Regions from separate parts of the Enterococcus sp. DIV0800 genome, predicted to be linked through region 1. Evidence: predicted binding sites of a transcription regulator. Region 1 holds the regulator's gene; each other region holds the start of a gene.
The links. Region 1 encodes NrdR, which represses ribonucleotide reductase genes. Its sites were predicted from a motif close to ACACNATATATNGTGT; they were not measured.
Positions count from the first base shown of each region.

Region 1 (4,229 bases):
ACGATTTTCACCAATGACCCAAATCTCTTGGCTCAGATAGCGAATCCGCTCCATGATCCGTTTTGCCTTCAAAGGCTCTTCATCGCCACGTTGCGTGACCGATAAATGTTTTTCCAGCTGGTCCATGTTGAAGTTCGATGAGAAGAACGTCGGTAATTGTTCTTGCATACGATGCTGCAGAATAACGCCCAACACTTCGTCGCGAATCCACGCGCTCATTGAGTCTGCTCCGATGTCATCAATCATTAAAATCGGCGAACGTTTGACTTCATCCAATTTCGGACCGACTTTATCATTTGAGATTGCTTGTTTCATTTCACCGGCAAAGGTTGGAAAATGCAGTAAGGTTGTTTCAAATCCCTTAACCGCCAATTCATGCGCCACCGCACCTAATAAATAAGTTTTGCCTACCCCAAAATCGCCAACAAGAAATAGCGCCTTATGAAAGGTTTTTGGGCTGTTCTCGTATTGATTAATGAAGTCCAACGACGCTTCTAACGCTTCGCTGCGGCCAGAGGTGACTTCAAAGGTGCGGATAGACGCTTTACGAATATCCTTAGGCATATCTAAAGAATTGACTCGATTACGAATCTCTTCTTCTCGTTTCAGTCGTAACAGCTCATCCGTCGGCACATACGTCACGTCGATGAAGTGGAAATTCAAGCTTAGCTGTGGTTCATAGCCTGGTGCGATCATACTTGGATCACCGGCTAAATATTTTTTCTTTTCTTGTACAAATTCATAGAGCTTGGCGAAAGATTTTTCGATGTCTGTCTGCGATAGCTTCTCTTTATGGTCTTCGATAAAGTCACGAATATCCTTATCAGCTAAGACTTCTTCCATCATTTGACGATAACGGCCATCGACACCACGGCTTTTAATGATGCGATTCAATTCTTTTCCTACATCTTCCACTAGTCATCACCTTCTTTACTTAGATATTCTGCTAATTTGCGATTCAATTCCGCCTCTTTTTCAGGACTAAGCTTAGTTTCTTTCGGCGGCTGTTTAATATGTTCTGGTAAAGCTTCTTTGCGTCCGGTTCCACGTTTTTGATAACTAGGTCGGCTTGGCTGTGTTTTACGTATCAGCTTTTGGTTATTGTCTCGAACGTGGGCAATCGCTGCTTCCGGAGTCGTAATCTTTTTTTGAGCCCAATCGTTGGCAATCGCATTTAAATAATTAGCATTGATTACCGCCTGATTTTGAATCACCAAAATATAATTAACAATAATATTAATGACACTTTTCGGTAATAAATTACGGCCAATCAGTTCTTCTAACAACCGAACTTCCGTGTTGGTTTCATAACCGCCTTTTTCACGTTTAATCGCTCGTAAAAAGGTAACAGGTGGAATTTTTTTGCTTTGATTAATAATTTCCCGTTCTTGCTGAGAAAAGTTACTATCAATTTCTTCCGGCTCTTGTTCCGCTGGCTTCGCAGCAGCAATGACGGGGCTTTTTTCTTTATTCAACAATTGGCGTAAATAATTAAAATTCAATCCCTTTTTTTCACCGGCCGAAGCTTTAGCCACGTATTCCGCTAGATCCAATTCATTCAGACCATAGAGTGTATAAAACGTCTGGAGCTTCTCCCGTTCCTCAAGGCTGATAAACAGATTGAAACGTTTCAATTGTTGTGTAAACAACGTCCAATCGAAGTCTTCCTTTTCTGTAAAATTTTCCGCCGTTTGGTCTAACACTTCACTATGGCTGGCAAAAGCCGATTCATCAAGTCGATAAACATCGCGAAAGCGTTTCGTGATGTTTTGTGTCTTTTGCTTATCCACGGTGACTGGTTTGAAACGATTGATTAATCGTTCATAACGCCGGTCCCCGACCTTATCCATCAAAAGAAAAGACATTAACGGATCTTGAAAAAACTTGTCAGGCGCTAAGGGGATTCGCAGCTGATAAATCAGGTTCATGCCAATTTCATGATCTTCCTGCTGATACGTCTCTAACAATCCGATTCCTTCTAGTTTGTGGCGAGCTTTGACTAAATTCATTAAGCCTGTATCAAGTGTCGCCAATAAATCGGTGTGCATCAAGCTAGGACTTTTTCCCTCAATCATAAGATCGCTGACTAAATTTAAATATAAGCTTAAAGCCGTGCTGCCAATGATTGGCTGATAGAGGTACAGCAGTGCGTTTTGTTTACTTTGATCCAATTGTGGCTCACCGTAGACCGTATAAAAGGTACTGGGTTTAAGTTCATCTGCCACTAAAAAGCCTCCCTATTCTTCGTCTGGCGTCTTGGCTTTATCGACGATTTCTTGTAATTCTTTCAAGAAGACAGACATGTCTTTGAACTGGCGATACACACTGGCAAAGCGAATATACGCAATCTCATCCACTTCCATTAAGTCTTCCATGACGAATTCTCCGATCTGGCTCGTTGGGACTTCATTTTCTCCCATGCTGCGAACACGGTTTTCTACTCGATCCACGATTTGCTCCATCTGTTCCATTGCTACTGGTCGTTTTTCAGCGGAACGAATCAAGCCCCGTAAGATTTTATCTCGACTAAATTCTTCCCGGTCGCCATTGCGTTTGACTACTAATAACGGTGCGGCTTCGATCCGTTCAAAGGTTGTAAAACGGAAGCCACAGCTTTCACATTCTCTACGTCGGCGAATCGCTCGTCCATCATCAGTTTGGCGGCTATCAATCACTCGAGAATTATTATGGTTACATCTAGGACAACGCATTCCTTCACCCCACTCTTTCGTTCTTTTTTTGATTTTATTCTTTGTAATCAGCAATTTGCTGAATCATTTATTCTGTTATCTGTAAACTTCTTTAATCGGTTAATAAATAATGCAAAATCCTTTATATAACATGAGTTTAACATAACCAGCCGGCTAAAAAAAGCGTCGTAACGCTACGACGCCGAAAACTTTAAGAAACAAAATTATTTTCTTTTAGCCACTTTATGACTTGTTCTTGTGTTTTTTCTACTGACTGGCAATTATCAAAGACAAGATCGCCTCGACTTTTCTTTTCTTCTAACGAAAGCTGGCTGTTGATTCGCTTCAAAGCTTCTGATTTATCATACCCATCACGGTTCATGAGACGCTGTAATTGGATTTCTGATGTTACATAAACCACGGCTACTGCATCCATCAAGCCTTCGTAATGTCCTTCAAAAAGCAGCGGTATATCTACAATGACTAGAGCTGATTGCTCTTTCGCTTCTTCTACCTGCTGTTCAATTGCGCTGCGGATAAAGGGATCTAGGATTTGATTCAGCTGCTGACGTTTCTTTTCATCTGCAAAAACAATTTGTCCTAATTTCTTTCGATCCAGTTGACCATCCTTTTGCAAAATTTCCAATCCAAAAGTTGTTATCAAGGCCTTCAAGCCAGCAGTATTTGGTTCAACGACCTCGCGCGCCACGACGTCGCCATCAACAATCGGAAAACCTGCTTTGCGAAAGACCTTTACCACTGTTGATTTTCCACTTGCGATGCCACCAGTTACTCCTAATACATAGCTCATAGTTACACCTTCTTTAATTTCTGACAGTGAGGGCATAGATGTGTTCCCCGTTGCGCGACTTTTATTTTAATAATTGCCGTTCCGCAGCGCGGACACGGTTTTCCCGTTTGTCCATAGACATGCAACTCCTGTTGAAAATGTCCCGCTTCTCCTAAGGCATTCAAATAGGTTCTTATTGTTGTTCCGCCAGCTTCCTTTGCTTTGGCGATCACTTCGATGATGGCTTCCCGTAATTTTTTTACGGCTTGGGGGCTTAAAGAATTAGCTGGTTGTTCCGGATGAATTTTCGCTAACCACAATACTTCATCCACATAAATATTTCCTAAACCTGCTACGACTTTTTGATTTAACAGCAATGGCTTGATCATAGTCGCTGATTTTTTCAACTGATCTTTAAAATCCGCTAATGAAAAATCCTCATCCGTAGGTTCTGGTCCCAGCTGTGTCAGTCCTTTATAGTGCTTCGCCGTACCTTTTTTTAATAAGGCGATCCGACCAAATTTTCGGACATCATGATAGACCAATTCTGATCCATCGGTAAAGATAAAGCGAACATGGCTATGCTTATCTAATGGTTTCGCTTCTGAAAAGAATTCGTACTTGCCTTCCATTCGCAAATGAGACACCATTTCGTAATGAGATAATTGAAAAATCAAATATTTTCCACGACGCTCCACGTCTTCAATCGTTTCACCGATAATTTGCTGCTGAAATGTTTCTACTTCAGG
Region 1 covers NZ_CP187898.1:1,354,279-1,358,507, forward strand. Annotated here, with positions in the region: gene dnaI (primosomal protein DnaI) at 1-915, opposite strand, end outside; gene IGI54_RS06565 (DnaD domain protein) at 915-2,225, opposite strand; gene nrdR (transcriptional regulator NrdR) at 2,238-2,711, opposite strand; gene coaE (dephospho-CoA kinase) at 2,902-3,501, opposite strand; gene mutM (DNA-formamidopyrimidine glycosylase) at 3,504-4,229, opposite strand, start outside.

Region 2 (4,229 bases), 1.1 Mb from region 1:
AAGCGACTCACTTTTAAGGTCGCTTTCGGATCTTGCAGTTGATTGTCTAAGTAGAAATGATCTTCCTTCAACTCTTCGGAAAAAGTGACGGTCGTTTCAGTATAAAAAGCATCCAACGTTAACGATAAACTGTTGTTCATTGGAATGATTAGTTCTTGATTTTCTTTGCCCCAATATTTGATCAAGGCGATGTTCGTATAAGCTCGAGCTTTGCCACTAAACATGTGCGTAGACACCTAACCCTTCAATCCATGTATCACGTGCGCCAGCGTCTAATAATGTTTTCTGCAGCTGACGTCCGCTTGTTTCATTCTCTGCTAGAGCGATCATGCAACCACCGCGGCCGCCACCGGTCAGCTTCGTACCTAATGCGTGATGTTCTAACGCCGTTTCGATTAGGTGGTCTAAGTTGCGATTGCTGGCACCTAATAAGCGTAAGAGGCCTTGAGCTTGGTTCATACAGTCGCCTAAGACGCGAGGCTTATTTTGTAAAACGGCTTGCTGAGCTTGATTGGTTAACTGTCCAAGTGTCCGCATTTGCTGATTGGTCTCATAAGGGCGCAGTTCCATCAGTTTAGCGATATCTTTCACTGCTTTGCGCGTCTGTCCTTTTACGCCAGTGTCAGCCACAACTAAAAAAGCGTCCATGTTTAATTGGAAAGGTTGGAAGCCGATGCCTTTTTGATAAAGGATCGGTTCAGTTCCACTAATCGTCGTCGCGTCAATGCCGCTAGGGTTGCCATGAGCCACCGCTTCCGCTTGATTGACAAAGTGTAAGACGTTTTCTTGGGTCGCCGGTTCTTCCATCCAATCGAAAACAGCCCGGGTAATCGCAACTGCTACGGCAGCGCTTGAACCCATTCCCCGTTCGGCTGGAATCGAGCTTTCAATCTTTAAATAGAAAGGTTCTGGAATTTTAAAATGTTTTACTAAATACCACAGTAAGACCGTTACATTGCGCATCGTATTCGGCACGGCTGAAAGCGGTCCGTGGAAGAAGCTGGATTCGATCCACGACTCAAGTTTATTTACCTTGATCGTCGCTTGGATACCTGTTCCGGCAAAAGGAAAGGCGATCGCCGGCTCCCCATAAACAACCGAGTGTTCTCCCATTAAGATGATTTTTCCACTGGCATAACCCGTGCCAATCGATTTCATTAAAAAAACCCCTATTTCGTTTTAGAGTATGTATTTTTCATTTTTATTTGTTTAGCTATTGTTTTCATTGAGAAAAATTCATGTTTCTCGACTTCTTTATTATAAACGAAATTATTACTTAATAGTAATAAGCCATTTTAGTCTCTTCCCATTTTACTCAGAGAAGACCTACAAGTAAACGAAACCGCTGAAAAGTTTTTGAAAAGCTACGATTTTTTAAACATTCCTTAGAAGAATAAAGTTTGTTTTTCTGTAGATATTTTGTTTGACGCTACAAGATATTGGGGGTATATTGGATAAGTTGAAAAATACGCACTATATTTTGTATGAAACGAGTTGGGGGTTTATGAGCGTGATCGTATTAGCAGGAACCATTGGAGCAGGGAAATCAAGTTTGACCGCAATGCTGTCAGAGCATCTAGGAAGTCAGGCTTTTTATGAATCGATTGATGATAATGAAGTGTTACCGCTATTTTATGCTGATCCAGAGCAGTACGCATTTTTATTGCAAATCTATTTCTTAAATAAACGTTTTGATAGTATTAAAAAGGCGATGCAAGACGACAACAATGTCTTGGATCGTTCAATCTATGAAGATTCTTTATTATTTCATTTAAACGCTGATCTTGGCCGGGCAACCGAGACAGAGGTCAAAGTTTACGATGAATTGTTAGCCAATATGATGCAGGAGTTGCCTTATGCGGCTCATAAAAAGCATCCCGATCTATTGGTCCACATCCGGGTTTCTTTTGAAACGATGATGGAACGAATTCAAAAGCGTGGACGTGAATACGAGCAATTAGAATTTGATCCCACCTTGTATGATTATTACAAGGAGTTAAACAGCCGTTACGATCAATGGTATGAAGACTATCATGAAAGTCCCAAAATCCAAATCGATGGTGATCGTTTGAATTTTGTTGACAATGCTGACGCACGGGATGAAGTGATCCGCATGATCGATGAGAAAATTTTAGAGGTTCAAGGAATTACAGCGGAATAAGGCTAAGTAGGAACTATGGCAGTCAGGTCATGGTTCTTTTTTTGGAATCAGTTATTGTTTAAGAGTGAAAGATTAATGTACAGGTGATAAAAGGTTCTTTTATTTCAATTAACTGTTTCAATGTTTTCTAATAGGTTAAAACTAATAAAGAAGTGAAGATTTTGTTATACTGATTTTAACAAGATTTTATACCGGGAGGTTCTAATGGACAGCAAACAAACATTTAATCAAGAGATGTGTTCATGGGTCAATGTCGATGCGACACAGCCTCACGAGATCAAAAAATTGAGAGCTAGCTATTCTATCAGCGATGAGATGTTGACGTATGCGCTAGATGATAATGAACGGGCGCGGGTGGAATATGATCCGATGGAAAAGGCTTTGCTATTGATCTTTAATGTGCCGAACCTCTTAAAGAAAGACAATCATTATGAAACGAGTCCGATGGCCTTCATTTTGAAGGATCATTTTTTCTTTTCGTTTGTCAATGAACGGACGGCTTATGTGGAAAATATTATTGAGAATCTGTTACAGAATGAACCGAACCAAAGCACGGCGAGTCTGTTATTCCATACACTTTTTTTGATCTCTGATTACTATTTCCCTTTAGTTGAAGAGGTGGATAGTCAACGGATTGTCTTAAATGCGAAATTACGAGAAAAAACCACCAATAAAAATTTATTGGCGTTGTCCGATTTGGAAATTGGCTTAGTGTATTTGGTAACGGCCACGAAACAAAACGCGGTTTTGTTGGAGCAGGTCAAGGTTCAAGCAATCTTTTCCAGCTTCACGGATAAGGAAAAAGAGGAATTGGATGACGCGTTGATTGAAGCCAAGCAGGCGGTGGAGATGACCAAATTATCCAGTGAAATCTTGGATCAATTATCCGGTACCTACAATAATTTGTTAAATAATAATCTGAATGACACGATGAAAATCTTAACAATCTGGTCTTTGATGTTGACGATCCCTACGATCGTCACCGGTTTTTTCGGCATGAATATGCCATTGCCTTTGGTTCATTCGGAAGCGGGTTGGCTAATTTCATTAGTGATCAGTTTGGGCCTTTCCGCCTGGCTGATTTTGATCCTATGGCGGCGAATACGCTAAAAGGAAGTGAGACGAAATTTCGTCCCACTTCCTTTTTTTGAATAAACGGTATATCAGAAGTCACTTCCTCGAACGTGAGGCAAAATGGTTCTGAAATTTTTCTAGTACAACCAGCTAGTGCAGCAATAAATTAAAGAATAAAGGTCTCAATCACTTCGGCGACAGCGCTGTTTTCATGGTCGGCGGTAGTCGTATGCTGAGCGGCGACTTTGACAGCCGGCACAGCATTGGCAACGGCGACCCCTAATTCGGCTGCTTGGATCATCGCCAGGTCGTTGGTGTTATCGCCAATCGCGATGGTTTCCTCCATTGGAATCCCTAAATGATCCGCCAATGTTTGCAAAGCCACGCCTTTATTGACGCCTTTTGGATTGAACTCGATGTAACGATTTGATGAATAACTAATTTCTAGAGCCGTTTTCAAATCGGCAGGCAGGTCGGTTTCAATTTGTTCTAAGTAATGACGGTCCAAGTTTTGGAATAAGGCTTTGTAACAGGTTTGATTTTTTAGAAAATCAATGTCATCGTCTAAACGCTTCTCGTGAGGGATCGTCGTTAAATAGGCATCTTCGTCAGGATTGCTATGATACACATAGGTTTGCTCGAAAGTATAAAGATGGATCGCTACTTCGTATTTTGAACCGAATTCAAACAATTGCGCCAGAACATCATAAGTTAGCGGAAAATCCTTGATAATGGTAGGACCTTGGTTTTCAACGACTACGCCGCCGTTGAAGCCGATCATGTAATGTTGCGCTTTGTTATCGGCAGCTAATTCAGCTAGCGTTTGTTTGATGGAGTAGAAGCCGCGGCCAGTCGCTGGTGCGAAGATCAAACCTTGTGCTTCTGCTTTTTTTATCGTTTCTCTTGTTTTGGGCGAAACGTGACGCTGTTTATCTAACAATGTTTCGTCCAAGTCACAAGCAATTAATCGATACATAATGGTGCCTCCTTCATT
Region 2 covers NZ_CP187898.1:226,909-231,137, forward strand. Annotated here, with positions in the region: gene mvaD (diphosphomevalonate decarboxylase) at 1-224, opposite strand, end outside; gene mvk (mevalonate kinase) at 217-1,158, opposite strand; gene IGI54_RS01115 (deoxynucleoside kinase) at 1,505-2,161, shown strand; gene IGI54_RS01120 (magnesium transporter CorA family protein) at 2,366-3,271, shown strand; gene IGI54_RS01125 (Cof-type HAD-IIB family hydrolase) at 3,402-4,211, opposite strand.
Region 2: the regulator NrdR is predicted to act here: its motif matches at 1,471-1,486, upstream of IGI54_RS01115 (deoxynucleoside kinase).

Region 3 (4,229 bases), 560 kb from region 1:
TGGGTATTCACAATAGTGGATGAAGCCGCCAGAACAATATTTAGGATAGTCTTTTTCGAAATCCAATTTTTCAAATGGCGTTGGGTTTTTCCGCACATCATAATGGAAGCTATTCGTGTAATAGTCCTTATCCGTGATGTTTTCAACGACACCAAAGCGCTCTGTATCTAAACGACAGAAACGATCCGTCAAACTTTCACTTGGTGTTGAATAAACACTGAAGTGATAGCCGTATTCATTGCCCCAGGCATCTGCATGTTCTTTTAGATCCTTCATAATATCCAAGGTGAAAGCTTTCGCTTCTGGATTGCCTTCCCATTCACCGCCGTAAAAAACGCTGGCAACTTCGTAAAGACCAATGTAGCCTAAAGAAATCGTAGCTCGTTTATTTTTGAATAATTCATTGACAGCATCTGTTCGTTTCAAACGTTTGCCGAATGCGCCGTATTGATACAAGATCGGTGCGTTCGCCGGTGTGGCTTCTTTACAACGATCAATCCGGAAAACAAGCGCGTCTTTAGCGATTTGCAGACGTTCCTCTAATAATGTCCAGAATTTTTCTTTGTTGCCGGCTGATTCTAAGGCGATCCGTGGTAAATTCAATGTAACGACCCCAAGATTCATGCGGCCTGCATTGATTTCTTCGCCTTGTTCATTTTTCCAGCCTTGCAAGAATGAACGACAGCCCATTGGCACTTTGAAGCTGCCAGTCAGCTCAATTAATTTATCGTAATTCAGGATATCTGGATACATTCGCTTGGTTGCACATTCTAATGCTAATTCTTTAATATCATAGTTTGGATCAGTTGGTTCCAAGTTGGTTCCACGACGCAGGGTGAAAATCAATTTAGGGAAAATCGCCGTGCGTTTTTCGCTACCTAAACCTTCGATCCGGATTTGTAGGATCGCTTTTTGAATCTCGCGTTCAAACCAATCTGTTCCAAGACCAAAGCCTAATGACGTAAAGGGTGTTTGTCCGTTTGAAGTAAACAACGTATTGATCTCGTATTCTAAGCTTTGCATCGCGTCATAAATATCTTTACGTGTTTTTTGTTTCGCAAAAGCTTTTTGCTTTTCTGGACTATCGATCCATTCTTCGGCGTCTTTTAAATGTTTTTCATAATTTAAGCGCGCAAAAGGAGCTAACAATTCATCTGTCCGATCGGCTGAACAGCCGCCGTATTGGCTTGAAGCAACGTTGGCAATGATTTGTGAAATCTGTGCTGTCGCCGTTTGAATTGATTTAGGACTTTCTACTTCGGCATTACCGATTTTAAATCCGTCGTTTAACATGCCTTTAAAGTCGATCAAACAGCAGTTTGTCATTGGTGTATAGGGATGATAATCCAAATCATGGTAATGGATGTCGCCCTTTTGGTGAGCATTCGCTACATGGGCTGGCAGCATTTTTAAACCAATGGATTTACCCACGATCCCAGCCGTCAAATCCCGTTGAGTATTGAAGACATCGCTGTCTTTATTGGCATTTTCATTCACGACCGTTTGGTCCTTGTTGATTAGTTTGCCGATTGTAAAGTTAATGTCAGTGGCTTTGCTACGCTGGAAATCACGATGGGTCCGATAATTGATATATTCCTCGGCTAACCCGTACTCGTTATGCTCTAATAGAATATGTTCCACGATGTTTTGGATTTCATAAATTTTAATGTCACTGTTGAAACGCTCAGAAATTTCAGCATCTACGCGTTCGACGATTGATTGGATGCGCCCGTGAGCTAAAGGATCAATCGAACCTTTTATTTTTGTTTCAGCTTTAATCAATGCATCATAAATTTTTTGGTCATCAAAGGAGACGTGACGTCCATCGCGTTTTACGACTTTGATATTTTTTAATGACGATTGAAACTCGTTGAGCAACGAGTCTTTTGTATGGATTTCCATCATAACAAACACTCCATTTCTTCTAAATCTCACTATTAATAATATAGCATTTTGATTTAGCATGCAACGATATATTGGGGCTTTTTTTAGGAATGAAAGAAGAACACACTATATATAGTGTGTTCCTTTATGTAAAAGTGTATGAAAGCTGATGAGGCCGTGCTTTACAGCTATGTTAAAATAACTTAAAAATATTTGTTTTGAATGTGAAAAAAATGTAAGCTGTCAGACAGTCGTTTCACGTAAAAAACCAACCCAAATATGATACCATAAAGGAAAAAATTTGGATATTAAAAATAGGTGTCTAATTTTGAGAAGGAAATCGTTTTGACAGGAGGATCAAGCAATGAAGAAAATAATTGATGTGCAGCATTTAAGTAAAAGCTATGGCACACGCAATAATAAAGTGACGGTCTTGAATGATTTGAATTTTTCCGTGGAGAAGGGAGAATTCGTTGGGATCATGGGTCCTAGTGGTGCCGGTAAGACGACGTTAATGAATATCCTGTCAACGATTTTGCTGCCTACGATGGGCAGCGTGAAGATCGACGGCGCTGACATCACACAGATGCGGGAGAACCGACTGACAGATTTTCGTCGGAAAAATCTAGGTTTCATTTTTCAAGAGTTTAATTTGATTGATAGTTTGTCGGTGCGGGACAATATTATTTTGCCTTTAGCAGTCAGCAAGCTTTCCTATGAAGAAATTACGAAACGGGTCGATCATCTAGCGCAAATTTTAAAAATTGAAGGTATCTTAGACCGATTTCCAGAAGAACTGTCTACCGGTCAACAGCAACGGACTGCAGCAGCGCGGGCTTTGATCACCAGTCCGATGATTTTATTTGCTGATGAGCCCACGGGCTCTTTGGATTCTAAAGCAGCGACTGAGTTTTTGAATTACTTAGACGAGGTGAATCTTCATGAGGAGACGACGATCTTGATGGTTACTCATGATCCTTACACGGCTAGCTATTGCAATCGCGTGCTGTTTATTAAGGATGGGCGTTTTTTCTCCGAGATCGTTCGACGTTCAACCCGCAAGGATTTTTTTGAGAAAGTGATTGATATGCAGGCGACGATCGGCGGGGGAGGCAAAGCCAATGCTGATTAAATTAGTTTGGCGCGGTTTTAAAAAACAATTATCCAATTATTTATTGCTGTTCTTTAGCTTGATTTTTTCGGTGATGGTTTATTATTCCTTTACGGCGATGACCTATGAGCAGCCCTTGATTCGCGGTGCCGGAAAAAATACCCAATTGGTTGGTGTTTTAGGGTTCGGCAGTTTTGCGGTGGTACTGATTCTTTTATTTTTTATGGCGAATACCAATCGTTTTTTTATTGAAAATCGCCGCAAGGATATCAGTATCTTCCATTTATATGGACTGAATTATTATCAAATTTGTTTGTGGTTTATTTTAGAGCTTTTATTTATTGGGGTGTTTTCCTTCGTGATTGGGATCGGCTTGGGTATTTTATTTTCAAAACTCTTTAGCATGATCTTGGTCAAAGCGATGGATCTGCCACTACAAGTCCATTTCTTTTTCTCTAGTGACGCGATTCTTGCGACTGGGCTCGTGGTATTGTTTATTTTGGCAGTTGTTTGTTTGCAGATTTTGTGGTTAGTGTCTGGCTATAAGTTCAGTCACGTCAAAAAGGCCCGTCTGCGAAACATCCAAGCAATGAAGCTTTCCTCGTGGCAAAAGGTCATGGCAATAATTGGCGGTATGTTCTTACTAACCGGCTGGGGTCTAGCGTTGACTTATATTTCGATTGCTCGCAAGGTGAGTGATCAGCTCGGTTTGATCCAAGGTAATTTTCTATTAATGAGTATTATTTTTCTGTTGTGTGTGATTGGTAGTTATCTTTTTTTCGCTTTTACTTTACGTTGGTATAATTCCTTTCACCCGAAGCGGCTTGATAAAAATTTAGGTATGTTGTCACGCAGTGAGTGGCAGCTGCGGTTATTCAGCGAATGGCGTTTTTTAGGTTCAATCACCGTTTCCTTAGGTTTAGCTCTAGCGATACTTGGCGGCATGGCAGCTTTGGCTTCGATAGAAATGCGTTCTGTAGATGAAATCGCTCCGGCTTCTTTATTGATTACACGAGAAAGTTATCAGAAGCTGGTACCTAAGTTGGAAAGTGTCGAACCTTACCAACGACAATCCATTCATTTTAAAGCGGTGCCGGCGAAACAAAATGTAGAAATTTCAGGAGAAGGGATGAATACCCAGCCGGAAGTCATGGACATGGTTTCCCTCTCAGATTATCGTGCCTTTCAAAAAACGAATCCAACATTGCGGGACATTCAATTGAAATCTGCCAAT
Region 3 covers NZ_CP187898.1:1,919,064-1,923,292, reverse strand. Annotated here, with positions in the region: gene nrdD (anaerobic ribonucleoside-triphosphate reductase) at 1-1,905, opposite strand, end outside; gene IGI54_RS09375 (ABC transporter ATP-binding protein) at 2,249-3,016, shown strand; gene IGI54_RS09370 (FtsX-like permease family protein) at 3,006-4,229, shown strand, end outside.
Region 3: the regulator NrdR is predicted to act here: its motif matches at 2,008-2,023, upstream of nrdD (anaerobic ribonucleoside-triphosphate reductase).